2 regions of the Candidatus Pantoea symbiotica genome follow, and region 2 is predicted to be linked to the other one. Evidence: predicted binding sites of a transcription regulator. Region 2 holds the regulator's gene; the other holds the start of a gene.
The links. The regulator PurR, encoded in region 2, represses purine synthesis genes. The targets are predictions, from matches to a motif close to CANGCAAACGTTTGCNTG.
Positions count from the first base shown of each region.

Region 1: the regulator PurR is predicted to act here: its motif matches at 6,748-6,765, upstream of rbsD (D-ribose pyranase).

Region 1 is NZ_JBSZHR010000002.1:3,959,161-3,975,263, reverse strand. Features, by position in the region: gene viaA (ATPase RavA stimulator ViaA) at 1-369, opposite strand, end outside; gene ravA (ATPase RavA) at 366-1,862, opposite strand; gene kup (low affinity potassium transporter Kup) at 2,160-4,028, shown strand; gene qseC (quorum sensing histidine kinase QseC) at 4,040-5,371, opposite strand; gene qseB (quorum sensing response regulator transcription factor QseB) at 5,368-6,030, opposite strand; gene ACXIZX_RS19135 (YgiW/YdeI family stress tolerance OB fold protein) at 6,211-6,606, shown strand; gene rbsD (D-ribose pyranase) at 6,779-7,198, shown strand; gene rbsA (ribose ABC transporter ATP-binding protein RbsA) at 7,206-8,714, shown strand; gene rbsC (ribose ABC transporter permease) at 8,711-9,682, shown strand; gene rbsB (ribose ABC transporter substrate-binding protein RbsB) at 9,709-10,584, shown strand; gene rbsK (ribokinase) at 10,649-11,578, shown strand; gene rbsR (ribose operon transcriptional repressor RbsR) at 11,583-12,575, shown strand; gene mdtD (multidrug transporter subunit MdtD) at 12,572-13,975, opposite strand; gene ACXIZX_RS19095 (hypothetical protein) at 13,914-14,126, shown strand; rRNA gene ACXIZX_RS19090 (16S ribosomal RNA) at 14,529-16,068, shown strand.
Region 2 is NZ_JBSZHR010000002.1:1,600,312-1,616,414, reverse strand. Features, by position in the region: gene slyA (transcriptional regulator SlyA) at 1-149, opposite strand, end outside; gene ACXIZX_RS08125 (DUF1656 domain-containing protein) at 301-537, shown strand; gene ACXIZX_RS08120 (HlyD family secretion protein) at 544-1,401, shown strand; gene ACXIZX_RS08115 (FUSC family protein) at 1,409-3,409, shown strand; gene ACXIZX_RS08110 (hypothetical protein) at 3,410-3,877, opposite strand; gene sodC (superoxide dismutase [Cu-Zn] SodC) at 4,008-4,526, opposite strand; gene ACXIZX_RS08100 (aldo/keto reductase) at 4,607-5,503, opposite strand; gene ACXIZX_RS08095 (DUF1289 domain-containing protein) at 5,576-5,815, opposite strand; gene eptA (phosphoethanolamine transferase EptA) at 6,044-7,681, shown strand; gene ACXIZX_RS08085 (TetR/AcrR family transcriptional regulator) at 7,721-8,317, shown strand; gene nemA (alkene reductase) at 8,368-9,465, shown strand; gene gloA (lactoylglutathione lyase) at 9,567-9,974, shown strand; gene rnt (ribonuclease T) at 10,082-10,750, shown strand; gene ACXIZX_RS08065 (Grx4 family monothiol glutaredoxin) at 10,786-11,121, opposite strand; gene ACXIZX_RS08060 (C40 family peptidase) at 11,486-12,277, shown strand; gene cydH (cytochrome bd-I oxidase subunit CydH) at 12,334-12,423, opposite strand; gene purR (HTH-type transcriptional repressor PurR) at 12,697-13,722, shown strand; gene punR (DNA-binding transcriptional activator PunR) at 13,719-14,630, opposite strand; gene punC (purine nucleoside transporter PunC) at 14,741-15,943, shown strand.

The DNA.
Region 1 (16,103 bases), 2.4 Mb from region 2:
GCTGAGCTGGTCGCTTTCGGCATTCAGCAGCAGTTTGCTGGCTTCTTCGATGAACGGCGACGGCAGGCTTTTCAGCTGCGTCATGATGTTGGGTAACTGCTGGGTGAAATGTTGCGTGCTGAGCAGCTGCATCTGCTGAAAAAGCTGAAACTCCTGCGCCAGCGCTTCTGGCACCGGCGTGACTTTGATCTGCTCGGCGATCTCCGATCGCCAGCGCGGCAGATCGCGCATCATGGCTTGCTTCAGGCGGGGAAACTTCTCAAAGAACAGCGCCAGCTGTGGCGAGGCGAGCAGCGCGATAATCAACTCTTCGATTAACTCGGTTTCGCCAATCGACAGCAGCGCACTCAGCGTCTCCAGTGAGATCATTTTCTCGCCTGTTTCAGCTGTTCCGCGACATCCTGCAGGCTGGTTTCAATGCGTGCCAGCCAGTCATCGCTAATGAACAGGCAGCGCTGATGCTGGCTGAACAGCGTGCGCTGCGCGCGCAACTGGGTTTCCAGCGCTTCATATTCATCGGCGATCTCCTGCGGCATCTCGCTACTGCTGCTGGCGCCCGGCAGCGTCAGACGCGTGGATTGCAGGCTAACATCGCGCAGCGTCAGACAATGATGCGTATCCACCAGCATATCCAGCGTTTGACCAAAGCCGATGCCGTTCAGCTTGCCGCGAATTTCACCGCCCTTCAGCAGCCACTGATCCAGTGCTTCACGGCCAATTAGAATGTGCGTCACCTGCATGTCGTGCAGCATTAACGGCTGTTGCAGCATCAGCGTCAGTTGCTCATCGGTAATGGCGGCGGGTAATTCGTAATGCGGTTTGCGGCTGAACATGCCGCTGTGTTTCTCCAGCGTCAGCGCTTGTGCCACGCTTTGCTGCTGTTGCAGCGCCAGACGGCGGCCTTTGATCTGCTGCAGCTTGTGTAGCAGCGCCTGTTGCTGCCACGCATGTTGCGACATCAGCGTATCGATTTCGCGATCCAGCATTTTCATCGATGCCACGTCATGCCACAGGCAATCTTTCAGCAGTACTAAGTCGATGGGCGCGATAGTCACGCGACCGCTATAAAAGGCGCTGGCCTGCAACAGATGAATGGCTTTCTTCCAGCGACGATCGGAAATGTACGGCGCGTCCGGCAGCGTTTCTAACTGCTGACGTAGCTGATAGATCAGTTCAAACACGTGATCCGGCAAACTGACCTGGCTGATGCCTTTCTGCCACTGCTCATACTCTTCATCGCTGATGCGCAGCGATTCCGCCACCGGATTGTCGTTTTCATCCTGCTGGTGGGTGAGCATGCTGCGGAAGTTCTGCTTCTCATGCACGTTATCCAGCCACAAGCGAATCAACATGCGGTCATACAGCGCTTCCAGTCCGCTATCGGCTTCCGGCAGTTCGTTGGAAGCGGTAACCAGCAAGCGCATCGGAATTTTTTCTTCGCTGTCGCCATTACGGAAGCGGCGTTCGTTGATGGCGGTCAGCAAGGTATTCAGAATCGCCGGGCCGGCTTTCCAGATTTCGTCGAGGAAGACAATTTCGGCATCCGGCAGATAGCCTTTGGTGAGACGCTGATACCGCCCTTCATCTTTCAGTGCCTGAATCGACAGCGGGCCAAACACCTCTTCCGGAGTGGAAAAACGGGTCATCAGGTATTCAAAAGCGCGGGCGTGCTGGAAGGCATATTTTAATCGGCGGGCAATCAGACTTTTGGCGATGCCTGGCGGCCCGAGCAGAAACACGCTTTCGCCACTTAAGGCTGCCAGCAAACAGAGGCGGATCGCATGATGGCGTTCATACAGCCCTTTTTCCAGAGCGTTGCTCAGGCGAGAAATTCTTTCTGCCAAAAGATGGGGTTGAGCCATAATCACATCATTATCCTTTTGATCCTGGTGCCGTCATATTCTGGCGAGCGCAATACTCTACTGATTATCATGCGCGATTGCGTTGATAGCCGTCAGCTTTTTTGTTTCAGAAGGTTGATGCGAGAGAACTCGCCGCTTCCAACGGTTTTTTGGCGCTATTTTCGGCGAAAAACCGCGTCACCAACGCGATGGTGACACTTTGTAAGAGTAGGTTTTTTTGGGAATATGTGCATACTGTGCGCTTTTTGATGGCTTGAGCGGAAGGCAAGTGCCTCCGGCTCCAACAAAAGACAACTTATGAGCTCGGATAAGAAACAGTCCCTTGGGGCAGTCACGCTGGCGGCAATTGGCGTGGTGTATGGCGATATCGGTACCAGCCCGCTCTATACATTGCGTGAATGTCTCTCTGGTCAGTTTGGATTTGGCGTAGAGCGCGAAGCGGTATTTGGCTTCCTGTCGCTGATCTTCTGGCTGCTGATTCTGGTGGTGTCGCTGAAGTACATCAGCTACGTGATGCGCGCGGATAACGCCGGTGAAGGCGGGATTTTAACGCTGATGTCGCTGGCCGGACGCCATACCGGCGCCAGAGCCACGGCAATTCTGGTGATCATGGGACTGATTGGCGGCAGCTTCTTCTACGGCGAAGTGGTGATTACGCCGGCGGTTTCGGTGCTATCGGCGATCGAAGGTCTGGAAATTGCCGCGCCAAGTCTTGATGCCTACATCGTGCCGTTGGCGATTGCAGTGCTGACTTTACTGTTTGTTATCCAAAAACACGGCACCGGCATTGTCGGCAAGCTGTTCGCGCCGGTGATGCTGCTGTGGTTTTTGGTGCTGGCGGTTCTGGGCGCGCGCAGCATTATTGACAATCCTGACGTCCTGCATGCGATGAACCCGTATTGGGCGGTGCACTTCTTCATCCAATATAAAACCGTTTCCTTCTTCGCGCTGGGCGCGGTGGTGCTGGCGATTACCGGCGTAGAAGCGCTGTATGCCGATATGGGCCACTTCGGTAAATTCCCGATTCGTCTTGCCTGGTTCATCGTGGTGCTGCCTTCGCTGGTGCTCAACTACTTTGGTCAGGGCGCGCTGCTGCTCAAACATCCCGAAGCGATCAAAAACCCGTTCTTCCTGCTCGCGCCGGATTGGATGCTGATCCCGATGTTGATTCTTGCGACCTTAGCCACGGTGATTGCGTCGCAGGCGGTGATTTCCGGCGTGTTCTCATTAACGCGTCAGGCGGTGCGTCTCGGCTATTTGCCACCGATGCGCATTGTGCACACCTCAGAAGAGGAGTCCGGGCAGATCTATATTCCAGTGATTAACTGGCTGCTCTATTTCTCGGTAGTGATTGTGATTGTCGGCTTCGAGCACTCCAGCAATCTGGCGGCGGCGTACGGCATTGCGGTAACCGGCACCATGGTGCTGACAGCTATTCTCTGTTCAACCGTGGCGATTCAAAACTGGCACTGGAACCGCTATCTGGTGGTGTTGATTCTGATTGCCATGTTGATCATCGACGTGTCGCTGTTCTCCGCCAACCTGATCAAGGTGTTCTCCGGTGGTTGGCTGCCGCTGACGCTGGCGTTGATGATGTTCATCATCATGACCACCTGGAAAAGCGAGCGTTTCCGCCTGCTGCGTCGTATGCATGAGCACGGCAATTCCCTCGAAGCGATGATCGCGTCGCTGGAGAAATCGCCGCCGGTACGCGTGCCGGGCACTGCGGTGTATATGTCGCGGGCGCTGAACGTGATTCCGTTTGCCATGCTGCATAACCTCAAGCACAACAAAGTGTTGCATGAGCGCGTGGTGCTGCTGACGCTGCGTACGGAAGATGCGCCTTATGTGCACAATGTGCGTCGCGTGACCATCGAACAGTTATCGCCAACTTTCTGGCGCGTGGTGGCAAGCTATGGCTGGCGCGAAACGCCAAACGTCGAAGAGATTTTCCACCGCTGCGGCCTTGAAGGCCTAAACTGCCGCATGATGGAAACCTCCTTCTTTATGTCGCATGAATCGCTGATTATCGGCGATCGTCCGTGGTATCTGCGCCTGCGCGGCAAGCTGTTCCTCGCGCTGCAACGCAATGCGCTGCGCGCGCCGGATCAGTTTGAAATCCCACCTAACCGCGTGATCGAGCTGGGAACCCAGGTCGAGATTTAACGCTGTGCGCGTCACCAACTTAAGGTGACGCGCAATCCTCCGCTGGCGCGCTGGCTGAACTGCAAGCGAATGCCGTGCAGTTGGGCAATATTCTTCACGATGGAAAGCCCTAATCCGCTGCCGGTTTGCGCCTGTCCCGGCGGTCGCCAGAAGCGTTCACCCAACCTTGCCAACTGCTCATCGCTGACCCCCGGCCCGTTATCATCAACGGTAATGGCGCGGGCATTGAGCTGTACATCAATAGTGCTGCCCGACGGCGAATAGCGCAGCGCGTTATCCAGCAGGTTTCGCACCATCAAACCCAGCAATAGCGGATGACCGTTCATCACCGGTTCGGCGTGGCTGGTGAATTGCAAAGCGGTGTCTTGTTGTTCCGCCTGCGGGAAGTGCTCCGCCAGCAGGTTTTGCAGCAGCGGCGCCAGCGCCACCGGCTGAAATTCGCTGCGCAGGTCGTCAGCTTCCACGCGTGACAGCGTTAAGAGCTGATCCACCAAACGCGTGGCGCGCACAATGCCGCTGTCCAGCTGCAGAATCGCCCGTTTACGCATCGCTTCATCATCATCGGCCAGCTGAATCACTTCGCTCTGCACGCGCAGCGCCGCCAACGGGCTGCGCAGTTCATGGGCGGCATCGGAGGTAAAGCGACGTTCGCGCTGCACCAGATGCGCCATACGACTAAACAAGCCGTTAAGCGCCACCACCAGCGGCTTCACTTCTTTAGGCAGGCGCGTGTCCGGCAATGGCGTGGCATCGTCCGGCGCTCGTTGATGCAGCGAAAGCGTGAGGCGCTTCAATGGGCGCAGCTCGAACCACACCAGCGCCAGCAGCAACAGCAGCATAAAAGGCATGGCGATCAACCATGGCAGCAGGCTACTGAGCGCCAGATCGCGCGTCATATCTTCGCGGTATTCCCACTCTTGCCCAACCACCACGCGATAACGCTTATCCGCGGAAGTTAGCCACACTAAGCGCCAGCTATCTTTATCGCCGCGTAGGCGGCCATCGGTAAAGCCATCACGTTGGTAATCAAACTGTAAATCACGCCCATTTTCGCCGTCATTGAGCAGCGGCTGGCCGTCAGCGCTGAAGATGGCAAACGCCAGCGCATCGTCATCCTGATCGCCACGATGATGACGCAGGATCGACTTGGTTTTAGGCAGTTTTTCGTCCTGTAGCGAGGTGGGATCGAGCGTAATTAAACGTTTGGCGAACAGCATTTGCTGAGTATCAAACAGCTCGTCTACCGTATCGCGGGTTTGGTGCCAGGCGCTGAGGCTGGCAAGGCCGCCGCACAGCATAATCAGCAGCACAAAGCCGATGGCGAGGCGCAGAAACAGACTCATTCTTCCGTTCCCAACGTATAACCGACGCCGTGTACGGTACGAATAAACTGGCTGCCGAGTTTCTTGCGCAGATGATGAATGTGCACTTCCACCGCATTGCTGGAGACATCTTCATCCCAGCTGTAGAGCTTTTCCTCAAGCTGACTGCGCGTCAGCACGCGGCCGGGATTGCGCAGAAACAGCTCCAGCAGCGCCAGTTCGCGGCTCTTCAGGCTGACGGCTTCACCATCGCACTGCACGCTGTGGCTGCCGGGCGCCATCACCACTTTGCCGTGTTTGAGTTCCGGCTGCAGTTGGCCGTGACGGCGACGGATCAGCGCCTGCAAGCGTGCCGCCACTTCTGATAATGCAAACGGCTTGCACAGATAATCGTCGGCGCCGAGCTGCAATCCCTGTACGCGCTGATCGAGCGCATCGCGCGCGGTGAGAATCAGCACCGGTACATCCTGTCCTTGCTGGCGCCACTGACGCAGGATATCCAGACCATCGCGTTCTGGCAGCGATAGATCCAGCACCACCGCGTCCCAGGGCGCGGCCGTCAACGCCTGAAATCCGGCTTCGCCGGAGACAAACCAATCCACGCTGAATCCGAGTTTGGTCAACCCGACTTTCAACCCGTCGCCAATCAGCGAGTCATCTTCTATCAGTAAAATGCGCATCAACTCTCCTTCTGTTAAGCGGAGTTATACGAAGCACAATCGCTCTTGTACAGCGAAAATCCCGGCAAATAGACTATTTTTCATGAATGTTAGCTCAACGGATTCTCTTAAGATCCTGTTAAGAACCTTATGGTGAAATAGCTGCCGTAAACCGACACATTCATGGAAAAGAGGTGAAATATGAAAAAATCTGCAGCCCTGTTAGCTATCATCGCTCTGGCCGCCACGCCGGTTCTTGCCGCTCAGCAAGGTGGCTTTGTTGACCCGAATGCGCCATCCGCGCAGGTGAAGTCCGGTGGTTTCAAAGCCGATAACACCAGCGTTGTCACGGTGAAACAGGCAGAAGAGATGAAGGACGATAGCTGGATCACCGTGCGCGGTACGCTTGAGAAGCAAATCGGTGATGAGGATTATCAGTTCCGTGATGCCACCGGCACCATGAAGGTCGAGATCGATCATAAACGCTGGAACGGTTTGACCATCACGCCGAAGGATCAGGTAGAACTGACCGGCGAACTGGATAAAGATTTCAACTCCATCGAACTGGACGTGAAACAGGTGCGTAAACTGCCTTAATCCCTGCTTCGGGGCCGCAGCAGCGGCTCCAACATCCTACCAAACTCAAATTCTCTCTGGCTCAAGCGAAACGTTTCGATGGCGATCACATTTCCGTGATGCCGCCATTGAGTTGCCGTGCGCATTTTATACACTCCCGAACAGCGAAACGTTTCGCTGTGGAGTGGAATAAATGAAAAAAGGTCGCTTGTTAAACGCTGAAGTCTCTCATGTGATTGCTCGCCTGGGGCACACCGATACGCTGACGATTGCAGATGCAGGCTTGCCGATTCCGGCTGGTCCACAGCGCATCGATCTGGCGTTAACGCCGGGTACGCCCGAATTTTTACAGGTGGTTGAGGTTGTCACGCAGGAGATGCAGGTCGAAAGCGCCCTGATGGCGGAGGAGATTAAGCAGCACAATCCGCAGCTCCACAGCGCACTGCTCGCCGTGCTCGAAGCCTTGCAACAGCACCAGGGGAATATCATCACCATTCGTTACACCAGCCATGAACAATTCAAACAACAAACGCAGCGTAGTCAGGCGGTCATTCGCAGCGGAGAGTGTTCTCCGTATGCGAATGTCATCCTGAGCGCCGGCGTGACCTTCTGAGGCCGCTATGCAACCGTTACTGCAACTCAAAGGGATTGAAAAGTCGTTTCCTGGCGTAAAGGCGCTGAATGGCGCATCGCTCGCCGTTTATCCAGGACGCGCAATGGCGCTGGTGGGCGAAAACGGCGCGGGCAAATCCACCATGATGAAAGTGTTGACTGGCATTTACAGCATGGATGCCGGTTCCATGCAGTGGCTTGGTCAGGATGTGGCGTTTTCTGGCCCGAAAGCGTCGCAGGAAGCGGGTATTGGCATTATCCATCAGGAACTTAACCTGATTCCGCAACTGACCGTCGCCGAGAATATCTTCCTTGGCCGCGAATTTGTTAACCGCTTTGGCCGCATCGAATGGAAAAAGATGTACGCCGAGGCGGATGAGCTATTAAAGCGCCTCAATCTGCGCTTCAGCAGTCATAAGCTGGTGGGCGATTTGTCGATTGGCGATCAGCAGATGGTCGAGATCGCCAAAGTGCTCAGCTTCGAGTCGAAGGTCATCATTATGGATGAACCGACCGATGCGCTGACCGATACCGAAACGCTGTCGCTGTTCCGCGTCATCAACGAACTGAAAGCGCAGGGCTGCGGCATCGTCTATATCTCGCACCGCATGAAAGAGATCTTCGAGATTTGCGATGACGTCACCGTGTTCCGCGATGGGCAGTTTATTGCCGAGCGCGCGGTGTGCGATCTCAGCGAAGAGAGCCTGATCGAGATGATGGTCGGCCGCAAGCTGGAAGATCAATATCCACGTATCGATCAGCAGCCGGGTGAGATCCGCTTAAAAGTTGAAAACCTCAGCGGCCCGGGCGTTGATGACGTCAGCTTTACGCTGCGCAAAGGGGAAATCCTTGGCGTGTCGGGCCTGATGGGCGCGGGACGTACCGAACTGATGAAAGTGCTGTACGGCGCGCTGCCGCGCAGTAAAGGTAAAGTCACGCTGAATGGCCGCGAAATCACCACCCGCTCCCCGCAAGACGGATTGGCGAACGGCATCGTTTATATCTCCGAAGATCGTAAGCGCGATGGTTTGGTGTTGGGCATGTCGGTGAAAGAGAACATGTCGCTGACCGCGCTGCGCTATTTCAGCACCGGCGCGGGCAACCTGAGACACAGCGACGAGCAGTTGGCGGTGGGCGATTTTATCCGCCTGTTCAACGTCAAAACTCCTTCAATGGAGCAGCCGATTGGCCTGCTATCCGGCGGTAATCAGCAAAAAGTAGCGATTGCGCGCGGCCTGATGACGCGCCCGGATGTGTTGATTCTTGATGAGCCAACACGCGGCGTCGATGTCGGGGCAAAAAAAGAAATTTATCAGTTAATTAATCAGTTTAAAGCCGAAGGGCTGAGCATCATTTTGGTGTCGTCGGAAATGCCGGAAGTGCTGGGCATGAGCGATCGCATCGTGGTGATGCATGAAGGCCATCTGAGTGGCGAATTTTCCCGTGAGCAAGCTACCCAGGAATCCCTGATGGCGGCGGCAGTCGGTAAGCAACACAGCGAGGAGTTAGTTGTATGAGCACCCAAACCTTACCCGCCAGCCGTCGCTGGTTCAGCAAAGCCTGGCTGCTGGAGCAGAAATCACTGATTGCATTGATCGTGCTGATCGCCGTGGTTGCCAGCCAGAGCCCGAACTTCTTCACGCTGGCCAACATGTTCAACATTCTGCAGCAGACCTCGGTCAACGCCATTATGGCGGTCGGCATGACGCTGGTGATTCTGACTTCAGGTATTGATCTGTCGGTGGGCTCGCTGCTGGCGCTGACTGGCGCGGTGGCGGCATCGATTGTCGGATTAGAAGTCAATGCGCTGGTGGCCGTTGCGGCTTCGCTGGCGCTGGGAGCGGCGATTGGCGGTATTACCGGCGTGATTGTGGCGCGCGGCAAGGTGCAGGCTTTCATCGCCACGCTGGTGATGATGCTGCTGCTGCGCGGCGTCACCATGGTTTACACCAACGGCAGCCCGATCAATACCGGCTTCAACGATAACGCCGATCTGTTTGGCTGGTTCGGTATCGGTCGTCCGCTGGGCATCCCAACGCCGGTGTGGCTGATGGTCGCGGTGTTTGGACTGGCGTGGTACATGCTGCATCACACGCGGCTTGGTCGTTACATCTATGCGTTGGGTGGCAACGAAGCGGCGACGCGCTTGTCGGGCATCAACGTTAATCGCGTCAAAATCATCGTTTATTCGCTGTGCGGCCTGCTGGCGGCATTGGCGGGCACCATCGAGGTGGCGCGTCTCTCTTCCGCACAACCTACCGCGGGCACCGGTTATGAACTGGATGCGATCGCGGCGGTGGTGCTGGGCGGTACCAGCCTGGCGGGCGGCAAAGGTCGCATCATGGGCACGCTGATTGGTGCGTTGATCCTCGGTTTCCTGAACAACGGCCTGAATCTGATGGGCGTATCGTCTTACTACCAAATGATTGTTAAAGCCGTCGTCATTCTGCTAGCGGTGCTGGTGGATAACAAAAGCAGTAAATAACTCTGACCTTCACACAGGATTTAAAAATGAAAAAGTTAACTGCATTGGCCGTCATTCTTGGCGCCACCCTCAGTGCTGGCGCAATGGCAAAGGACACCATTGCTCTGGTGGTTTCAACCCTGAATAATCCGTTCTTTGTGTCTCTGAAAGATGGCGCACAGAAAGAAGCTGACCAACTGGGTTATAACCTCGTGGTGCTGGATTCGCAGAACAACCCAGCGAAAGAGCTGGCGAACGTGCAAGATCTGACGGTGCGCGGCACCAAGCTGCTGCTGATTAACCCAACCGATTCTGATGCGGTGGGTAACGCCGTTAAGATGGCAAACCAGGCGAATATTCCGGTGATCACGCTGGACCGCGTGGCAGCACAGGGCACCGTAGTGAGCCACGTGGCTTCTGACAACCGTTTCGGCGGCAAAATGGCCGGTGACTTCATCGCCAAAAAACTGGGTGATGGCGCGAAAATTATTGAACTGCAAGGCATTGCCGGTACGTCTGCGGCGCGTGAGCGTGGCGAAGGCTTTAAACAAGCGGCTGATGCGCACAAATTCAACATCCTGGCGAGCCAGCCTGCTGACTTCGACCGTACTAAAGGTCTGAACGTAATGCAGAACCTGTTGCAGGGACATCCGGATGTGCAGGCCGTCTTCGCTCAGAACGACGAAATGGCGCTGGGCGCGCTGCGTGCGCTGCAAACTGCCGGGAAAACCGACGTGCTGGTGGTGGGCTTTGACGGCACCGCTGACGGTGTGAAAGCTGTCGAATCAGGTAAACTGACCGCCACTGTGGCTCAGATGCCAGACAAGATTGGTGTGATTGGCGTGCAGACTGCCGATAAAGTATTGAAAGGCGAAAAGGTGCAGGCGGTTAATCCGGTTGACCTGAAGCTGGTTACCAAATAATAAGTAAAGAAAAGCAGGGCAACGCGCCACCGTCCTGGTGGCGCATCTTTCTGGATGAATCCCAATGACCACAAGCGCAAAACTGGCCGTTCTCGGCAGCATCAATGCCGATCACATCCTTAACCTCGCCCACTTTCCACGTCCGGGCGAAACGGTGATCGGGAAACAGTACCAAATTGCCTTTGGCGGCAAAGGGGCCAATCAGGCGGTGGCTGCCGGTCGTGCCGGTGCAGACATTGCCTTTATTGCCTGCGTAGGCGCCGATGATATCGGCGAGCGCATTCGTCAGCAGTTGCAGCAAGACCGTATTGATACCGCACCGGTTGAAACCGTCGCTGATGAATCGACCGGTGTAGCGATGATCTTCGTGAATGGCGAAGGCGAAAATAATATCGGCATCTATTCCGGTGCCAATGCCGCGCTGACGCCGACTCGCGTTGCGCAGCACCAGCAAGTGATTGCCGATGCCGATGCGTTGCTGATGCAGCTGGAATCTCCGCTGGAAAGCGTTCTGGCCGCCGCGAAGATTGCCCGCGCGCAGCAGACGCAAGTGATCCTGAATCCCGCGCCGGCCACCGCGCTCTCTGATGAACTGCTCGCGCTTATCGACATCATCACGCCAAATGAAACCGAAGCAGAAATTCTCACCGGCATTGCGGTGAAGAGCGATGAAGATGCCGCGCGTGCTGCTGCGGCATTGCATGCCAAAGGTATCGATACCGTGTTAATCACTTTAGGCCGTCGCGGTGTGTGGCTGAGTGAGCAAGGCAATGGCGTGCGCATTCCGGGCTTCAGCGTGCAGGCCATCGATACTATTGCGGCGGGTGATACCTTCAACGGTGCGTTTATTACCGCACGTCTGGAAGGTGTGCCAATGCACGATGCCGTACGTTTCGCCCATGCCGCTGCCGCGATTGCGGTAACGCGTCCGGGCGCGCAGCCCTCAGTGCCGTGGCGCACTGAGATCGACGCCTTCCTGCAGCAACAGGGCTAAGCGCTTGGCTACCATGAAAGATGTCGCCCGCCTGGCGGGCGTCTCGACCTCCACCGTTTCACACGTCATTAATAACAATCGCTTTGTCAGCGAGCAGGTGCGTGAAAAGGTGGATCAGGCGATTCGCGAGCTTAACTATGCGCCGTCCGCGCTGGCGCGCAGCCTGAAGATCAAACAAACCCGCACCATCGGCATGCTGCTGACCGCCAGCAGTAACCCGTTCTATTCCGAAGTGGTGCGCGGCGTGGAAAACAGCTGCTACGAACGCGGCTACAGCTTGATTCTGTGTAATACCGAAGGCGATGAAGAACGTATGAATCGCAGCCTCGAGACGCTGATGCAAAAGCGTGTCGATGGTTTGTTAATGATGTGCACCGAAACCCACCTGCCTTCAGCGGAGATCCTCAATCGCTATCCGTCGGTGCCGATGGTGATGATGGACTGGGCCCCATTTGAAGGGCGCGGCGACATTATTCAGGATAACGCGCTGCTCGGCGGCGAGCTGGCAACTCAGCATCTTATCGATCGCGGCTATACGCGTATTGCCTGTATTGCCGGCCCGCAGGATAAAACCCCCGCGCGTTTGCGTCTTGAGGGCTTCCATAAAGCGATGGCCAACAGCGGATTGGCGGTTCCGTCGGGTTATGTGGTTGATGGCGATTTTGAGTTTCAGGGCGGCTTCAACGCCATGAATCAATTGCTGACGCTGGATACGCTGCCAGAAGCGATCTTTACCAGCAACGATGCGATGGCGGTTGGCGTCTATCACGCCTTGTTCCAGGCTGGATTGCGTGTGCCGCAGGATATTGCGGTGATGGGCTATGACAACATTGAGCTGGCGCGTTACCTGACACCGCCGCTTAGCACCATTCATCAGCCGAAAGATGAGTTAGGTGAACTGGCGATTGATACTTTGATTCATCGTATGAGCGATCCCGACGCCAGTCAGCAAACGCTGGTGTTGACGCCGGAGCTGGTGGAGCGCGGTTCGGTCTAAGCCGTTTTCTTCTTTTTCTCGCGGTTGGCGATCAGATTACGACCATCGCCCGGACGTAACATCATAAAGGTAAAGGCTGACAACACTGTGACGACACCCATCGTCAGGAAGGTGGCGTGGAATTGCGCGACGGTTGTAGCCTCGACATCCTGATAGAAACGCAGCACTGCGGCGCTCACTGCTACGCCAAAGCTGATCGACAGCTGTTGCGTTACCGCCAGCACACTGTTCCCGCCGCTGGCGTTCTCATCATTTAAATCCGCCAGCGTGATGGTGTTCATCGCGGTGAACTGCGTAGACATCGCCATCCCCAGAATCAACAGTGCCGCCAGCAACATCACCACGCTGCCTCCCGGCGATTGCAGTGAGAAGGTGGCGATCAATATGCCAATGATGATGGTGATACCAACCAGCGTATGGCGATAACCGAAGCGGCGCAGCACTTGCGTCACCGTGGATTTCGCCAGCAGCGCGCCAATCGCCGTCGGTCCCATCATGCAACCGGCAATCAGCGCGGGATAACCAAAGCCCACTTGCAACATCAGCGGCATCAGGAACGGGATGCAGCCGGTTCCCAGACGTGAAGCGATGTTGCCAATGATGCCGACCGAGAAGGTGCGGGTTTTAAACATTGGCAGATTAATCAGCGGTGCCGGATGGCGGCGCGCGTGCACTATATAAAGAAGAAGCAATGCAATGCCGCTAAACAGCACCAGCAAAGCTTGCCATGGCAATACCACGCGCTCGCCGAACAGTTCGATGCCGACCGAGATCAACACCAGACCCAAACCAAACAGCAGGAAGCCTGAAAAGTCGAAGCGGCGTTTTGGGGTAGTGAAGTCCGGCATATATTTGCGTGCGTAAAAGATGCCGGCGATACCGATGGGAATGTTGATGAGGAATATCCAGTGCCAGCTGGCGTAGGTCACTAACAATCCGCCCAGCATCGGGCCGAGAATGGGCCCCACTAAACCCGGCATGGTAACGAAGTTCAACACCGGCAGCAGTTCACTGCGCGGATAAGCGCGTAATAGTGCCAGGCGCGCGACGGGCATCATCATCGCTCCGCCAATCCCTTGCACCACGCGCGAGACCACTAACATGCTCAATGACCCGGATAAGGCACAGGCCAGCGAACCCAGCGTAAATAGCGATACCGCAAGAATGAAGATTTTGCGTGTGCCGTAACGATCGGCCAACCAGCCACTCACCGGGATCAGCATTGCCACCGTTAGCGTATAACTGATGATGGCGGATTGCATGGCTAAAGGAGAACGTTCAAGGCTGGTGGCGATAGCAGGAAGCGCAGTATTCAGGATGGTGGCATCAAGTGCTTGCATGAAAAACGCCATGGCGGCGATCCAGGGCAAGCCGGCCATACTGCGCGCGGAGCGAATCATTGAAAGTCCTTCTCGAATAATTGTCAGCCTGCGACAAAGAAATTACGTTTGGTTAAAGAGAATAGCATTGGTGTTTAAGGTGATGGCGCTGATTTGTGCCGATGAAGCGGCGATTTTGACTGATTCTTCGCCTGGAAATGTCTGTTTTTAACGCGTTCGTTTAAAAAAGAGGCGCTCAGTCATTTTTTTGCAATTAACCCTTGTCACCTCCGAATAACTCCCTATAATGCGCCACCACTGAGACGGCAAAGCGGCAACGCAGACGGCTCAGCAGGGAGTGAAGAAATTCATCCCGCCGGATGAAAACGCTGAAAAAAGTGTTTGACTCCGAAGGAGAGTAGCGTAATATACGCCACCTCGCGACAGGCGGTTCGGCCGCTGTTCGCAACGCTCTTTAACAATTTATCAGACAATCTGTGTGGGCACTCGCAGGATTGATATCAGCGTCTCCGGACGTAAAAAATATCAAAGCCTCACGAGTGAACACATAATGAAATTCATTATGACGTTTTACAGATGAGCACCGCTGAACTTGTTTCAGCAAATCAAACTTAAATTGAAGAGTTTGATCATGGCTCAGATTGAACGCTGGCGGCAGGCCTAACACATGCAAGTCGAACGGTAGCACAGAGAGCTTGCTCTCGGGTGACGAGTGGCGGACGGGTGAGTAATGTCTGGGAAACTGCCCGATGGAGGGGGATAACTACTGGAAACGGTAGCTAATACCGCATAACGTCGCAAGACCAAAGTGGGGGACCTTCGGGCCTCACACCATCGGATGTGCCCAGATGGGATTAGCTAGTAGGTGGGGTAATGGCTCACCTAGGCGACGATCCCTAGCTGGTCTGAGAGGATGACCAGCCACACTGGAACTGAGACACGGTCCAGACTCCTACGGGAGGCAGCAGTGGGGAATATTGCACAATGGGCGCAAGCCTGATGCAGCCATGCCGCGTGTATGAAGAAGGCCTTCGGGTTGTAAAGTACTTTCAGCGGGGAGGAAGGCGGTGGAGTTAATAGCTTCACCGATTGACGTTACCCGCAGAAGAAGCACCGGCTAACTCCGTGCCAGCAGCCGCGGTAATACGGAGGGTGCAAGCGTTAATCGGAATTACTGGGCGTAAAGCGCACGCAGGCGGTCTGTCAAGTCGGATGTGAAATCCCCGGGCTTAACCTGGGAACTGCATTCGAAACTGGCAGGCTAGAGTCTTGTAGAGGGGGGTAGAATTCCAGGTGTAGCGGTGAAATGCGTAGAGATCTGGAGGAATACCGGTGGCGAAGGCGGCCCCCTGGACAAAGACTGACGCTCAGGTGCGAAAGCGTGGGGAGCAAACAGGATTAGATACCCTGGTAGTCCACGCCGTAAACGATGTCGACTTGGAGGTTGTTCCCTTGAGGAGTGGCTTCCGGAGCTAACGCGTTAAGTCGACCGCCTGGGGAGTACGGCCGCAAGGTTAAAACTCAAATGAATTGACGGGGGCCCGCACAAGCGGTGGAGCATGTGGTTTAATTCGATGCAACGCGAAGAACCTTACCTACTCTTGACATCCAGAGAACTTAGCAGAGATGCTTTGGTGCCTTCGGGAACTCTGAGACAGGTGCTGCATGGCTGTCGTCAGCTCGTGTTGTGAAATGTTGGGTTAAGTCCCGCAACGAGCGCAACCCTTATCCTTTGTTGCCAGCGGTTCGGCCGGGAACTCAAAGGAGACTGCCAGTGATAAACTGGAGGAAGGTGGGGATGACGTCAAGTCATCATGGCCCTTACGAGTAGGGCTACACACGTGCTACAATGGCGCATACAAAGAGAAGCGACCTCGCGAGAGCAAGCGGACCTCATAAAGTGCGTCGTAGTCCGGATCGGAGTCTGCAACTCGACTCCGTGAAGTCGGAATCGCTAGTAATCGTAGATCAGAATGCTACGGTGAATACGTTCCCGGGCCTTGTACACACCGCCCGTCACACCATGGGAGTGGGTTGCAAAAGAAGTAGGTAGCTTAACCTTCGGGAGGGCGCTTACCACTTTGTGATTCATGACTGGGGTGAAGTCGTAACAAGGTAACCGTAGGGGAACCTGCGGTTGGATCACCTCCTTACCTGAAGATACCTTCCCGCGCAGTGCTCACACAGA
Region 2 (16,103 bases):
ATCTGAGACTGCTCTGGCGGGAGTTGATGAATATTGTGTAGCGTCACCCAGTGTGTTTGTGTCAACTCGAGCGGTTTTAAGCGCTGATCGATTAACGCGCGCCAAATGCGCACCAGGCGAGACAGATCGGTTCCCAAGGGCGTATCCATTGCATCTCCTTATAATTAGCTTGCTAGCTATTAAGCCAGATTTTACACTATTCTGCGAGTTTACCTGGCAAATTACAAATACCAGGCCTGCATATACGCTTGCCGTCTAAGCTCTATTTAGATGATTCCCGGTCAAAAAGGATGATGACACGTGTCCCTAACCGTTTTTTCCCCCAGCGCCCCGCTTACCGACCTAGTGTTCGGTGCGTCGCTGTTTTTCCCGCCGCTGTTTAAAGCGGTGTTACTAGGATTCTTTTTCTGGCTGTTGATTCACCCGCTGATACGCGGCTGGATCTACTCCGGCGATGTCTGGCATCCCACCTTAATGGACCTTTCCCTGTTTGTACTGTGCGTCGCTGGCGCATTGTGGTTACTGAGCCTCGGATAAATCACTATGAAATTCAACCCTTTTAAGTATTTTTCAACCGTAGTGATCTTTGCGCTGGCCCTGCTTGCCGGATGGTGGATGTGGAATTACTACATGCAATCGCCGTGGACGCGTGATGGCAAAGTGCGCGCCGAGCTGGTGGATATCACGCCGGAAGTGTCCGGGCGCATCATCGCCCTGGAGGTGCGTGACAATCAGTTCGTGCATAAAGGTGATGTGCTGCTCAAGCTCGATCCGGTGCCATGGCAAATTGCGCAGGCTAACGCCGAAGCGCAGTTAGCCAAAGCACAGGCCGACCTGGCGAAGGCGCAGCATGAAGCCAATCGCCGCGCCAGCCTGCCGCGCAACGTCATTTCAGCGGAAGATATGGACGCCGCGCGCTTAACCGCCAATGCCGCCGCATCAACGGCGAAAGCCGCGCAGGCCAGCCTCGATCAGGCGCGCTGGAACCTCGATCAAACTACGATTACCGCGCCCACCGATGGCTGGATCAGCAACCTGACGCTGCGTACCGGCAACTATGCCAGCGCCGGTACGCCGCTGTTTGCGCTGGTCGATAGCCACTCTTATTACGTGATGGGTTATTTCGAAGAAACCAAGCTGCGCCATATTCAACCCGGCGCTGCGGCGCAGATTGTGTTGTACAGCAACGGTGCGCGTTTGCAGGGCAAAGTGGAGAGTATCGGACGCGCCATTTACGACCAAAGCGTCGCCAGCGATGGCGGTTTGGTGCCGGATATCAAGCCTAACGTGCCCTGGGTGCGTCTGGCGCAGCGCGTGCCGGTACGCATTCGCTTAGACGCGTTGCCGGAAGGCGTGCCGCTGGTGGCGGGCACCACCTGCACCATCTCGATCGCGCACTGAGGTTGTGATGAATTTTCAGTGGCTGGCCTGGCAAAATCTGCCGTGGATAAAAGCAAGCTGGGGCGAGTGGCGCTATGCGCTGCGGAATGGCATTGCGATGTGTCTCGCCTTGACCATCGCCTATGCGCTGCAACTCGATGAACCATACTGGGCCATGACCTCGGCAGCGGTGGTGAGTTTCCCGACCGTCGGCGGCGCCATCAGTAAAAGTCTGGGGCGTATCGTTGGCAGTTTGCTCGGTGCCAGCGCCGCGCTGCTGATTGCCGGACACACGCTAAACGAGCCCTGGCTGTTTGCCTTTTTCATGGCCGGTTGGCTGGCGTTCTGCACCTGGATCGCCAATCACTACCAAAACAACGTGGCCTACGCGTTTTCGCTGGCGGGATATACCGCCGCCATCATTGCCTTTAGCAGCGTCAATATCACTGATGTCACTCAGCTATGGGATATCGCGCAAGCGCGCGTGTGCGAAGTGATCTCCGGCATTCTTTGCGCCGGATTGATGATGATGATTCTGCCCAGCACCTCGGATGGCAATGCACTGATGAGTTCACTGCGTCAGATGCACGCGCGTTTGCTGGATCATGCGGTGTTATTACTGCAGCAAGGCAGCACCGATAACGTGCGCACCGCCCATGAGAATGTCATTAGCCAGATTCTCACCATGAACTTGCTGCGCATTCAGGCGTTCTGGAGCCACTATCGCTTCCGCCGTCAGAACAACGTGCTGAACTATGTGCTGCATCAGCAGCTGCGTCTGACCAGCGTGCTCTCCAGTCTGCGCCGCATGTTGCTGAACTGGCCCGATGCGCCGCCTGAACTTTACGATGCCATGGCAAAACTGCTTCACGAATTGGCGCAGCCGCACTGCGATAAATACCGGTTGGCGCTGATTTTGCGCGGCATCACGCCATCAGCAACCGGTGATTACCGCCAACGCGCATTCGTTCAGCGCCTGCGTTATTTCTGCTGGGTCTATCTCAACGTCAATCGCTGGATTCGCCTGATTGAACGCGCCGATGCCGATACCCGTTTTCAGCCGCCGTATGCGCCATCGCTGGCGCGCGAAAGCGACAGCGCAGAAGCCGGCTGGAGCGCCCTGCGCACTTTTAGCGTCATCATGCTGGGCTGCGCCTTTTGGATCACCACGCAATGGGATTCCGGCGCCGCCGCCCTAACGCTCACCGCCATCGCGTGCGTGCTTTACTCTTCCGCACCTTCGCCGAGCGGCAGCGTATCGCTATTACTGAAGACCTTGCTGTGGCTGTCGCTGTTTAGTTTTGTGCTGCAGTTCGGTTTGATGGTGCAAATCAGCGCGCTGTGGCAATTTTTGCTGGTGCTGTTTCCGCTGCTGCTCACCTTGCAGTTGTTTAAACTGCAGCAGAAGAAACGTGCGGGAATGTGGGGGCAATTCATTGTTTTTATGGGATCCTTTATCGCCGTCACCAATCCGCCCGACTGGGATTACCAAAGCTTCCTCAATGACAATATCGCCAAGGTGTGCGGCGTACTGCTGGCGTGGCTGGCGTTTCAGGTGCTGCGTCCCAGTTCCGATGCGCGTCGCAGTCGTCGGCATATTCGCGCCTTGCGCCATGCATTTCTCGATCAGCTACGCCGTCATCCGCGTCTGAGCGAAAGCCACTTTGAATCGCAGATTTATCATCACATTAGTCAGCTGAGTAACAGTCGTGACGAGCAGGCGCGTGTTTGGCTGCTGCGCTGGGGCGTGGTACTACTCAACTGTTCTCACATCGTCTGGCAGCTGCGCGAATGGCAGCCGACGTCGGCAACGCTGGGGCAAATGCGCGATAGCAGCCTGCAGGATCTACAACGGATTATGAGCCTGCGCGGCGTGCATCACACCGCGTTGCAGGCCACGCTGGATGAGCTGGAAACCATGATTAACCAGCTGCAGCAGCAAGCGGAGAGCGAAGCCAATACGCTGGCGGGTATTTTGTGGCGCCTGCGCTGCTCACTCGCCCAGTTGGCGCAGGCGGTGCCGGATTAATCACTGACAATATTGCGTGGTCTGGCGATTAAAATCGTCCTGCAACTGCTGCAGCGATTTCTGTCCTTCGAAGCGGGTTTTGTCCTGATCGGACATCGGTTCAATCACCAGCGCCTTCTCTTCTGAAGAGTAGATAAAACGTCGATACAAGGTGGTGCCGGTGAAACTTTTACCCTGAATGCCACCGCATACCACCGTCATCGCATGACGATAAGTTTCGCTGTGGGTGAAGTTGGTTTCGGTGGCGCTGCGCAGAACGTTTTCGCAGCCTTTGGCTTCCAGACGGTGGAGGGTGTGCTGTGTCAGCCATTCACGCCCACGCGCAATCTTTTCACACTCAACACGCAGCGGGTTGGTATCGATGGTGCGTTGCAGTTGTCGACTGGCATCTAAACGCAGCTGTGTGTCGTTGGGTTGATCGCATCCCACCAGCAATAAACATAACAACATCATCCCACGCGCTTTCATTCCTGCCCCTGAAGGTTTTATTCCTGAATCAATATCATAGGACGGAAAAACCGCTGAGAGTAGCAAGAAAATGGGTCAATTTTTTTCAAAGTAAGGAAATCAGGGCGACAAGCTGCTGCCGCCCAGGAGATTAAATTACGCCGCAGGCAAAACGCGCCCCGCCGCCGCCGAGCGGTTGCGGATGGTCGGCATGATTATCGCCGCCCACATGCACCATCAGGGCTTTTCCTTTGATTTCACTCAGGGATTTGATGCGTGGCGCAACCACCGGATAAGTCGCCTTGCCATCTTCGGTTACAAACAACGCGGGCAAGTCGCCAAGGTGACCATCGGCGTACGGGCCAAGATGCTTGCCGGTTTTTTGCGGATCGAGATGTCCGCCCGCCGCACCGGCCGCCACCGTTTTTCCGTCCGACTCGCCCGGTTCACAGCTGCCTTTAGCATGCACGTGGAAACCATGAACGCCCGGCTTCAGGCCACTTAACGCTGGCGTAAATTGCACACCGTACGGCTTTTCGCTGATAGTGACTTTGCCAATTGCCGCCCCAATTCCTTGCGCGGTGGTTTCGTGCAGCGTGACTTCTTCTGACGCCGCCTGCGCGCCTGCGGCGCAAGCCAGAGCCAGCATAACAATGAGGGTTTTCTTCATAACGTCTCCTTACGGTTAGATTCCCTGTAAGCCTGGACTGCTTTCATCCAGGCTGCCGTAATTTGACGCAGCTTTACGCTTTAGGGCACATCGTAGCCGATGGCGGCTTTGCGGATGCGGAACCATTGCTGGCGATCGAGGGTTAACTGGCAGGCGCCAACCGCTTCTTTCACACGTTCAATTTTGCCTGATCCAATAATCGGCAGCGGACGGCTTGGCAGCTTCATCACCCATGCATACACCACTTGCTCGATATTGCTGGCGCCAATCTCCTGCTTCACCTGCTCCAGCTCATCGCGCAACGGCTGATAGTGTGGATCGTTAAACACGCGACCGCCGCCGAGGCAGGACCACGCCATTGGGCGGATACGGTTCTGCTGGCACTGATCGAGCGAGCCATCCAGCAGCGACGTTTGCTCCAGCGGGGAGATTTCCAGTTGATTAGTGACCAGACTAAATGGCAAACGCGATTGCAGCAGCGTGAACTGAGACGCAGTGAAGTTAGAGACGCCAAAATGGCGCACTTTGCCGCTCTGATGCAACGCCGTAAACGCTTCGGCAATTTCATCCGCGTCCATCAACGGGTCCGGACGATGAATCAGCAGCAAATCGAGGTAATCGGTATTGAAATGGCGCAGCGAGTTCTCGGCGCTGTGCAGAATGTGGCTGGCTTCGGTGATGTAGTGACCAATGCGGTGTTCGGGTTTGGCGCGCGTCGCAATGCCGCATTTAGTGACGATTTGCAGCTTTTCACGCAAACCTGGCGTGAGGCGCAGTGCTGCACCAAAGGCGGCTTCACACTGGTAATCGCCGTAGATATCAGCATGATCGACAGTGGTAATGCCCAGCGCTAAATGGTGCTCAATAAACTGCACCACTTGCTGCGGCGTCATGCCCCACTCCATTAAACGCCAGTAACCGGCAATCAGCGGTGAAAAGGACGGTCCCTGCGGTGAAATAGCCTGCGGTTGTAACATGGTTAAACTCCCCTAAACACGATTCCAGATAACGAAAGCGGGAGTATAACGGAAAGGCAAATCGTCGTTTTCTTAAAACAGTTCCGGTTGTTGTGGATCATGATCTTCATCGACTTTTTGCTGGCGCTGCAGGCGCAAAAAGCGTTGCCGGCACAAGCGCAGCACATCGCGCTTTTGCGCATCGCTGAATTTCATCCAGTTAAAGCGCTCTTCCCGGCTGCGTAAACAGCCACGACAATAGCCACGCGCGTCACTCTGGCAAATGCCACGACACGGGCTGGGAACGGGGAAGAACTCTAGTTGCTCGGCCACATGCACTCCGCAATTAACATCTCAAATCACATTGATAACAGCTTAATGACATTGTGCAAAGAGTATACGGGCATTGCGCATAATCAAGCCATCGCGGCATTTCGTTACGCCTGTTTACCAAAAAGCCAGCATTTAAAGGATTTGGATTGCTTACGTTTAATCTTCGTTAAGGTTTTCCTCATCTTGTCTTCATACGATTGTCACATTACCTCTTACCGTTGAGTTTTCATGAGATTCCCGATCACCTTTCAGTGCGGCACCAACGGATTTAATCTTATTGCCGCCCTGTTTTTCGCATTAGTCCTGAATGCCCTTTTCTTGCTGCGCGCCTGGGAAATGATCCCTTACGATCACGTCCACGATTATCTGTTCGCCGCCAGTATTCCGCTGGTGCTCGCCTCGGCGTTCTATTTTCTCTTCTCGCTAGCCGCCTGGCCTTATCTGCGCAAACCGTTGCTAATTGCGCTGGTATTGGTTAGCGCCGCCGCCAATTACTTCATGCACAGTTTTGGCACGGTGATCGACACCAATATGATTCAAAACGTCTTTGAATCCGACCCGCAGGAAGCCGGTGCGCTGATCAGCAGTCGCTATCTACTCTGGATGCTGTTGATGGGGATGGTGCCGGTGGCGCTGATTTGCGGCGTGCGCATCAATAACGGCACGCGCTGGTGGTGGAATCTGCTGCAACGCCTGACGGGCGCACTGGGCGCAATATTACTCATATTGCTGATGGCGGCGCTGTTTTACAAAGATTACGCCTCGCTGATTCGCAACAATAAAAACCTGATCAAGATGATTACTCCGGCCAACGTGGTTAGCGGTACTGGCCACTATGTCGATCAACGTTATCTGCAAGGTAGTCAGGAATTGGTAAAGATTGGCGAGGATGCCCACAAAGGCCCATTAATCTCCGCAGCAACCAAGAAAACGCTGGTGGTGTTAGTGGTGGGTGAAACGGCGCGTGCCGAGAATTTTTCGCTGGGTGGCTACGCGCGTGACACCAATCCGGAGCTGAAAAAACAGCAGGTCATTTACTATCCCAACGCCATTTCCTGTGGCACAGAAACCGCTATATCGGTGCCCTGCATGTTCTCCAATATGCCACGCGTGCATTACGACGCGAATCTGGCGCACCACCAGGAAGGCGTGCTTGATATCCTGGCGCATGCCGGCGTGAGCGTGCTGTGGCGCGAAAACGATGGTGGTTGCAAAGGCGCCTGCGACCGCGTGCCGCACACCGACATGACACAGTGGAAACTGCCGCAATATTGTCACGATGGGTTTTGCCAGGATGATGTGTTGCTGCATCGTCTTGATAACTATATTGATAGTCTGCACAACGACGGCATTATTGTACTGCATCAAATGGGCAGCCACGGTCCGGCCTATTATCAGCGTTATCCGGCTGAGTTCCGCCGTTTTACGCCCACCTGCGACAGCAAACAGATTCAGGATTGCGATCATCAGGCATTGGTAAATACCTACGATAACTCGCTGCTGTATACCGACGCCATGCTGAGCCGCACCATCGATAAGCTCAAAGGCCTGAGCGATCGCTTCAATGTGGCGCTGGTCTATCTCTCCGATCACGGCGAATCGCTTGGCGAGCGCGGGATGTATCTGCACGGTGCGCCTTATATGTTTGCGCCCTCACAGCAAACACACATTCCTCTGCTGATGTGGATGTCACCGGGTTACGCGGCGGCGAATCACATCAATGAAGCCTGTTTGCGCCAGCAAGCTGCCGATGCAAAGGTATCGCAAGATAATCTTTTCCATACGCTTTTAGGTATGTTCAATATCCAGACTCAGCAGTATCAACCGCAGTTGGATATGAACAGATCGTGCCAAACCGCCACCTGAGGGTTGCGCTAGACTGACTGGTCTAATAACCTGCGACCCATGAATAAGACTCTGCAACGCAACGACACTCGTGAACATCTGCTCGCTATTGGCGAGCAGGTTTGTTTACAGCGCGGCTTTACCGGCATGGGATTGATCGAGATGCTGGCGCTGGCGGAAGTCACTAAAGGCTCGTTCTACCACTATTTCGGTTCGAAAGAGGCCTTTGGCGTGGCGCTGATTGAGCGCTACTTCGCCAACTTCCAGCAACAGATTGATCAGCAGCTGAATCTGCCCGGTTTACCGCCGAGCGAACGCCTGTTAGCGCATTTCCGCTACGGCGAAAGGCTGTTTATCGAGCAAGGTCATATTGTTGGCTGCCTTGGCGTGAAATTGTCAGCCGAAGTGTGCGATCTCTCCGAACCCATGCGCGATGCCCTGCAACAAGGCGCCAATGCCATCATCGCTGCCTACACGCGCTGTTTGACTGAGGTAGCCGCTGAGCAGCCGCTGCCGTTTGGGCAAACACCGCAGCAACTGGCGCAGCGCTGCTACTTGTTGTGGCTCGGGGCCAGTTTGCAGAGCAAGATTTCCCGAGAGCCGGGTCCGATTAGTCTGGCGCTCGAAACCATCGAACAGTGGCTGATAAGTCACTGATTTTTAAAAATCGTCGTTACTAGACGACCGGTCTTCCTGGAGCAATCAATATGGCGAGTAAGCAGCTGTTCTCCCCACTCAAAGTGGGCGCGATTACCGTACCGAACCGCATTTTTATGGCCCCGTTGACGCGCCTGCGCAGCATTGAGCCGGGCGATATTCCGACGCCGCTGATGGCTGAATATTATCAGCAGCGCGCCAGTGCCGGTTTGATCATCACCGAAGCCACCCAGATCTCTTTCCAGGCGAAAGGCTATGCCGGTGCGCCGGGTCTGCACACACAGCAGCAAATTGCCGCGTGGAAAATGATTAACGAAGGCATTCATGCCGCTAACGGTCACAGCGCCGTGCAGCTGTGGCACACCGGTCGCATTTCTCATAATAGCGTGCAGCCAGAAGGCAAAGCGCCGGTCGCACCGACCGCGCTAGCGGCAGGTACGCGCACTTCCCTGCGCGCTGCGGATGGTTCTGTCTATCGTGAAGACACCTCAGTACCGCGCGAGCTGTCAGTGGCTGAAATTCAGCAAATCGTCAAAGATTTTGGCCAGGCCGCCGCCAATGCGCGCGAAGCCGACTTCGACCTGCTGGAACTGCACTCAGCGCACGGTTACCTGATGCATCAGTTCCTCGCACCCGGCTCAAACCAGCGTAGCGATGAGTACGGCGGTTCGATTGAGAAACGTGGTCGTTTCGCGCTGGAAGTGGTTGATGCGGCGATTGCTAACTGGTCTGCCAATCGTATCGGTATCCGCGTTTCGCCAATCGGTGCCTTCCAGAATCTGGAAAATGGCCCGGAAGAAGAGAAAGCGGCATTGTGGTACATCGCCGAGTTGGGCAAGCGCGGCATCGCCTATCTGCACCTTTCTGAGCCAGACTGGGCAGGCGGACAGCCTTATAGCGATGCATTCCGTGAGAAAGTGCGTGCGCTGTTCCCGGGCGTGATTATCGGTGCCGGTGCTTACACCGTTGAGAAAGCAGATGATCTGATTGCACGCGGCCTGATTGACGCGGTGGCGTTTGGTCGCGACTTTATCGCTAACCCGGATCTGGTTGCTCGTTTGCAGCAAGATGCGCCACTCAATCCGCAGCGTCCTGAGAGCTTCTACGGCGGCGGCGCGGAAGGTTACACCGATTATCCAACCCTGTAAGAAAATGGCTGCCGCGTCGGATAGGCGGCAGCGTTGTTTCATCAGTGTGTATACTTAGTTGTCTTGTCATTCACTGATGACGTTTTAAAAAAGAGGATGTTATGCGTTTACTTCACACCATGTTACGCGTTGGCGATTTGCAACGTTCTATCGATTTCTACACCCGCGTGCTCGGCATGCGCGTGCTGCGTCAGAGCGAAAACACCGAGTACAAATACACGCTGGCATTCGTTGGCTACACCGAAGAGAGCGAAGGCGCGGTGATTGAGCTGACTTACAACTGGGGCGTGGATAAATACGATCTCGGCAACGCTTACGGCCATATCGCGCTGGGCGTGGACAACGTGGCTGACACCTGCGAACGCATTCGCAGCGCGGGCGGCAACGTGACGCGTGAAGCGGGCCCGGTAAAAGGCGGTTCTACCATTATTGCGTTTGTCGAAGATCCAGACGGTTACAAGATCGAACTGATTGAAAACAAACATGCCGGTCACGGCTTAGGCAACTAAGGTTGCTGGTCAGCCTGCTATTTGCAGGCTGACTTCCCTCTCCTGCTGCACCCTCCTGCGATTTTTGCCATAATGCGCGCTGCCCTATTTATTGCCATGAGATCCTGATGTCTGAATCGAACGCTTTAAACGCTCTCCACCAACGCTTCCGCGGTTTTTATCCTGTTGTGATCGACGTTGAAACCGCAGGTTTCAATGCACAAACCGATGCACTGCTGGAAATTGCAGCCATAACGCTGAAAATGGATGAAGACGGCTGGTTGCACCGCGATGAAACGCTGCACTTCCATGTGGAACCGTTTGAAGGCGCCATTCTGAATCCTGCGGCGCTGGCGTTTACCGGCATCGATCCCACCAATCCGCTGCGTGGTGCGGTAAGCGAATACGAAGCGCTGCATGCGATTTTTAAAATGGTGCGCAAAGGCACCAAAGATAGCGGCTGCAATCGCGCCATTATCGTGGCGCACAATGCCACTTTCGATCTCAACTTCGTGATGGCGGCCGCAGAGCGCGCCAGCCTGAAGCGCAATCCGTTCCACCCTTTTGCCACCTTTGATACCGCAGCGTTAAGTGGTTTAGTGCTGGGGCAAACCGTGCTGGCGAAAGCCTGTAAAGCGGCGGGAATGGAGTTTGATAGTACGCAAGCGCATTCGGCGCTGTATGACACCGAGCAAACCGCGACGCTGTTTTGTGAGTTGGTGAACCGCTGGAAACGCCTGGGCGGCTGGCCGCTGGCTTTCAGTGAAGAACCCGCAGACGACGCGTCTGTCGAGTAAGCAAAGAAAAGGCCGACATTTGTCGGCCTTCTGCATTATTCCGCTTCTTTATACTTCTCAGCGGTCTCTTTCAGCAGTGGCTGAAGTTCACCGCGCTGGAACATCTCAACGATGATGTCGCAGCCGCCGACCAGTTCACCATCGACCCACAGCTGCGGGAAGGTTGGCCAGTTAGCGTATTTTGGCATTTCAGCGCGAATGTCCGGGTTCTGCAGAATGTCCACGTATGCGAAACGCTCGCCACACGCAGAAAGCGCCTGCACGGCTTGCGCCGAGAAACCGCAGCTTGGCAGCTTTGGAGAACCTTTCATGTACAGCAGAATCGGGTTTTCTGCGATCTGACGCTGAATTTTTTCAACAGTACTCATTATTGCCTTCCTTAATCTTCTACTTCGTGTTTGTTTATTGTAGCGATTTCGCTCCCGGACTGAAAACGGGATTTTGCGTTTGCACTGGCTAATCGCCATGTTTGTTAAGTTAACGCATGACAAATAACATTTTCATATCATTAATTGGCATTAATAAATTAATAATTAGCAATAGTTTCGCTGCGTTAACCAGCTGAAATAGCTCATTTTTGCTACAGAATCAATCTGGTAACATATTAATGGAAAAAGGCCTTACCTTTTGGAAAAAAAGTGGATTAGAATTGCCTCGGCGCTGATCGCTTGATCAGATTTCTCTCACTTTAACGCAGTCTGCTTTCATTCAGCCTGCTTAACCTGTAACCGGATTATGCGTCTACTAATAACGCTTTTCATACTGGCTTTCGCCCAACTGTTTTTTAATGTGGCTGCTGCATCTCCGCATGCGCCCGTTAATGCCAGTTCGCTTAAAGCAGAGAAAAAGAGCGCACGTGAAGACGAGCGCCGCAAACGACGCCCGGTGAAAACCACCACCAAAAAATCGCGCCTGACTGCTGTTCAAAAATTCAAACTCAAAAAACAGACCAAAACAGAAACTGCGCTGCATAAAACCACCAGCAAAAAATCCCCGCTGAAACTCTCTGCTAAGAAATACGGTCATCAACGTTTAGCGAAGAAAACACCTGAGATCGCCGTCGATGATGAAGCATTAGCGCTGACCGGCATCAAAATGAGTAAGGCGCACCGCCAGCGTTATCAAAAGGCGCGTGAAACGGCGATGACCAAATTAATGGGCCAACTCGGCAAACCTTATCAGTGGGGCGGCACTTCGCCACACACCGGTTTCGACTGCAGCGGCTTAGTGTGGTACGCCTATAAAGATCTGGTGAAATTCAAATTCCCGCGCACCGCCAATGAGATGTATCACCTGCGCGATGCGGCACCGATTAAGCGTGAAATGCTGGAGAAAGGTGATCTGGTGTTCTTCCGCATCAATAATCGCGGCACTGCCGATCATGTTGGCGTGTATCTCGGCAACGGGAAATTCATTCAGTCGCCGCGTACCGGCAAAGATATTCAGATTAGCGTATTGGGTGAGGATTACTGGCAAAAACACTATGTGGGCGCGCGTCGTATGATGACGCCAAAAACTATTCGCTAGCTGTTGCGCAACAATCATAAAAAAGCCGGATGCTGTTCTCAGCTCCGGCTTTTTTGTTAATGCATGATCGCGGTAAAGCTGAAGGCGATAATCATCAACAGTGCGCCAACAGTGGTCATTAGCGCCAGCTTCAGGTCGGTATTCATTACAACTCCTTAGTCACACAATTATTAGGGTTAAAGCGATTTTCGCACAGCAATGGGCAAAAATCTCGTGTTATCCGCGCCAGCTTGCTAGAATCGCCGCCTTTCGTTGCGCAACAGATTTTGCGCATGCTGTATTTACAGCGTGATGAAGTGATTTCGCCTGCTAAAACACACCATTTCGCCTGCTTTTTGGGCTATAAAAGCATTAGCAGACGCAAACGTTTAACAATATACTTATCAGTAAGTTGCGATAAGCCCAGGAGTACCATTTTCATGGCAACAATTAAAGATGTCGCAAAACGCGCGGGTGTCTCAACCACCACGGTTTCGCATGTCATCAACAAAACGCGTTTCGTTGCGGAAGAGACGCGTAACGCCGTATGGGAAGCGATCAAAGAATTACACTACTCGCCCAGTGCCGTGGCGCGTAGTCTCAAAGTTAATCACACCAAAACCTTAGGTTTGCTGGCGACCTCCAGCGAAGCGCCCTATTTCGCTGAAATTATCGAAGCGGTGGAGAACCGTTGTTTCGAACGCGGCTACACGCTGATTCTCGGCAACGCGCATAACGATCTGCAAAAGCAACGTGCTTACCTGTCAATGATGGCGCAAAAGCGCGTCGATGGCTTGCTGGTGATGTGTTCTGAGTATCCAGACGATTTGCTACAGATGCTGGAAGAGAACCGCAACATTCCCATGGTGGTGATGGATTGGGGTGCATCGCGCGGTGACTTCACCGATACCGTGCAGGACAATGCGTTTCAGGGCGGCTATCTCGCCGGGCGTTATCTGATTGAACGCGGTCATCGCGATATCGGTGCCATTCCCGGCCAGATGGAGCGCAACACCGGCGGCGGCCGTCACGCTGGCTTCCTGCAGGCAATGAACGAAGCGGACATTACGGTGCGTCCTGAATGGGTAGTTCAGGGCGACTTTGAGCCTGAATCGGGCTATCAGGCGATGCAGCAGATTTTAAATCAGAAACAGCGCCCAACGGCGGTGTTCTGCGGCGGCGATATTATGGCGATGGGCGCGATTTGCGCTGCTGATGAGATGGGCTTGCGCGTACCGCAGGATATCTCGGTCATCGGCTACGATAACGTGCGCAACGCGCGCTATTTCACGCCAGCGCTGACCACCGTGCATCAGCCAAAAGCCGAACTGGGTGAAAAAGCGCTGGAAATGCTACTGGATCGCATCACCAGCAAGCGTGAAGATCCGCAAACCATTGAGGTTCAGCCAACGCTGATTGAGCGCCGTTCGGTGGCGTACGGTCCGTTCCGCGACTATCGCCGCTAAGCAGACACTTCGCTGAGCCATTCGTGGTTCAGCGTTTCGGCATCCCCGAGATAAGCCAGTAACCACTCCAGCGCCGGTGACGCGCGCTGTTCTGACCAGCTGACGCAGCACGGACTGTCCGGAAAGGCCTGCGGCAGTGCCAGTTCGACCAGTTTATGGCTATCCAGCAGCGGACGTGCCAGATGGCCCGGCACCATTCCAACGCACAATCCTGCCAGCAAACAATCCATTCCGGTTTCCCATTCTGGTACCACCAGACGTCGCTGATTATCCAGCGTCCATGTCATACGGCGCGGCAACGCACGCGAGGTATCTTCCAGCACCAGCGATGGCCATGCCCGCAATGTTTCATCATCCAGCTCCCTGCTGTTAACCAGTGGATGATCGGGACTCACTACACAACGCCAGTTCAGTGCGCCCATATCCTGAAAGGCAAAACGTCCGCCCACCGGAATCGCCTGGGTTGCGCCAATAGCCACATCAACCCGGCCATCAGCCAATGCATCCCATACGCCGTTGAACACTTCGTAGCTGATAATCAGCTCCATATCGGGAAAATGGCGATAGAAATCCTTCACTAACTGCCGCGTGCGCTGCGGTTTAACAATGCAGTCAACCGCGATACTTAGCTCCCCACGCCAGCCATTTGCCAGTTGCTGACACTGTCGACGGGTTGCCAGCATTTTTTTGATAACAGATCGCCCTTCACGCACAAAATGCTCGCCCGCGGGTGTCATCACCACTTCGCGGTGCTGACGCTCAAACAGCGGCACTGCCAGCCAGGTTTCCAGCTGTCGTACGGTATAGCTGACGGCAGAAGGCACACGATGCAGCTCCTGCGCTGCCGCACTAAAACTCCCAGTGCGCGCCACCGCATCCACCACTTCAAGCGCATATTCTGACCACATAATTTTGCCTTCAAAAAATTTAACAGCACTATGCAAATATTAGCGTTTCACAAAGCGCGTTGCATCCTTTTACACTCCCCGGCGTTCAACCTGCCCAAAAGAGAATCAACATGTTGTCGTCTAAAGCATTTATGCCTTATCTTGCCGTGCTCAGCATGCTCGGCTTTCTTGCCACGGATATGTATTTACCTGCCTTTGGCGATATGCAGCGTGATTTCGCTAGCGCACCTGGCACCATTAGCGCCAGCCTGAGTCTGTTTCTCGGCGGTTTCGCCTGTGCCCAGGTATTTTGGGGGCCGCTGTCAGATCGTTACGGGCGTAAACCAATTTTGCTGGCCGGTTTAGCCATCTTCGCCCTTGGTTGTCTGGGGATGCTTTGGGTGACCGATGTCCGCCTGATGCTGGCGCTGCGTTTTGTGCAGGCGATTGGCGTGTGTGCTGCTGCCGTGAGCTGGCAGGCGCTGGTGGTGGATCACTATCCAAAAGCCAAAGCCAATAAAGTGTTTGCGACAATTATGCCGCTGGTTGCGCTGTCTCCGGCGCTGGCACCGCTGCTCGGCGCCTGGCTTATCGGCCACTTCCACTGGCGCAGCATCTTTATCACATTGACGCTGGTTGCCGTGGTGTTGCTGATCGGTACGCTGCAGTTAACCTCGCCTAAGCGCGAGAAAGTTGCGGCAGGCAAACAACCTGGATGGTTGACCTTGCTGGGCACCCGCGTTTACAGCGGTAACGTCTTGATCTACTCGGCGTGTTCGGCGAGCTTTTTCGCCTGGCTGACGGGATCACCTTTCATTCTCGCCGCTGCTGGCCTGACGCCGGGCGATATTGGCCTGAGCTATATTCCGCAGACCATTGCATTTCTGATTGGTGGCTTTGGCTGCCGCACGCTGTTAAATCGTTATCAGGGCGCGCAACTGCTGCCGTGGTTGCTGGTGTTGTATAGCCTGAGCATCCTGAGTTTGTTTGTCATCGCCCTGATGCCCTCAGCGCCGCTGTTTGTATTGTTGATGCCCTTCTGCGGCATGGCGCTGGCCAATGGTGCGATCTATCCGATTGTGGTTGCTAGCGCATTAGCGCCCTTCCCGCACGCCACCGGTAAAGCCGCAGGATTACAGAACTTATTCCAGTTAGGATTATGCTTTGTTGCCAGCCTGCTGGTCTCCGCCGGCCTTGAACAGGCGTTGTTCAACACCACGTTAGTGATGGTCGCCACCGTGGTACTGGCGTGGGCGGGCTTTGTCTGCCAGCGATCGCTAAACGCACAAAGTGATATTGCCCACACTTCCCGTCCCTGCGAAGATAATCTCTGACTCAATGATTTTCGTTAGCAAACTAACGATAACCCGTTGAATATTGACCCACGTGAGCATATACTCTGTGGGTCAGTAATTCTGTATTAAATCAATAATATAAATGTAATACCTTTAGCGACACTGTCGCGGGATGGCGTCTGCACATTATCCGGTGCGG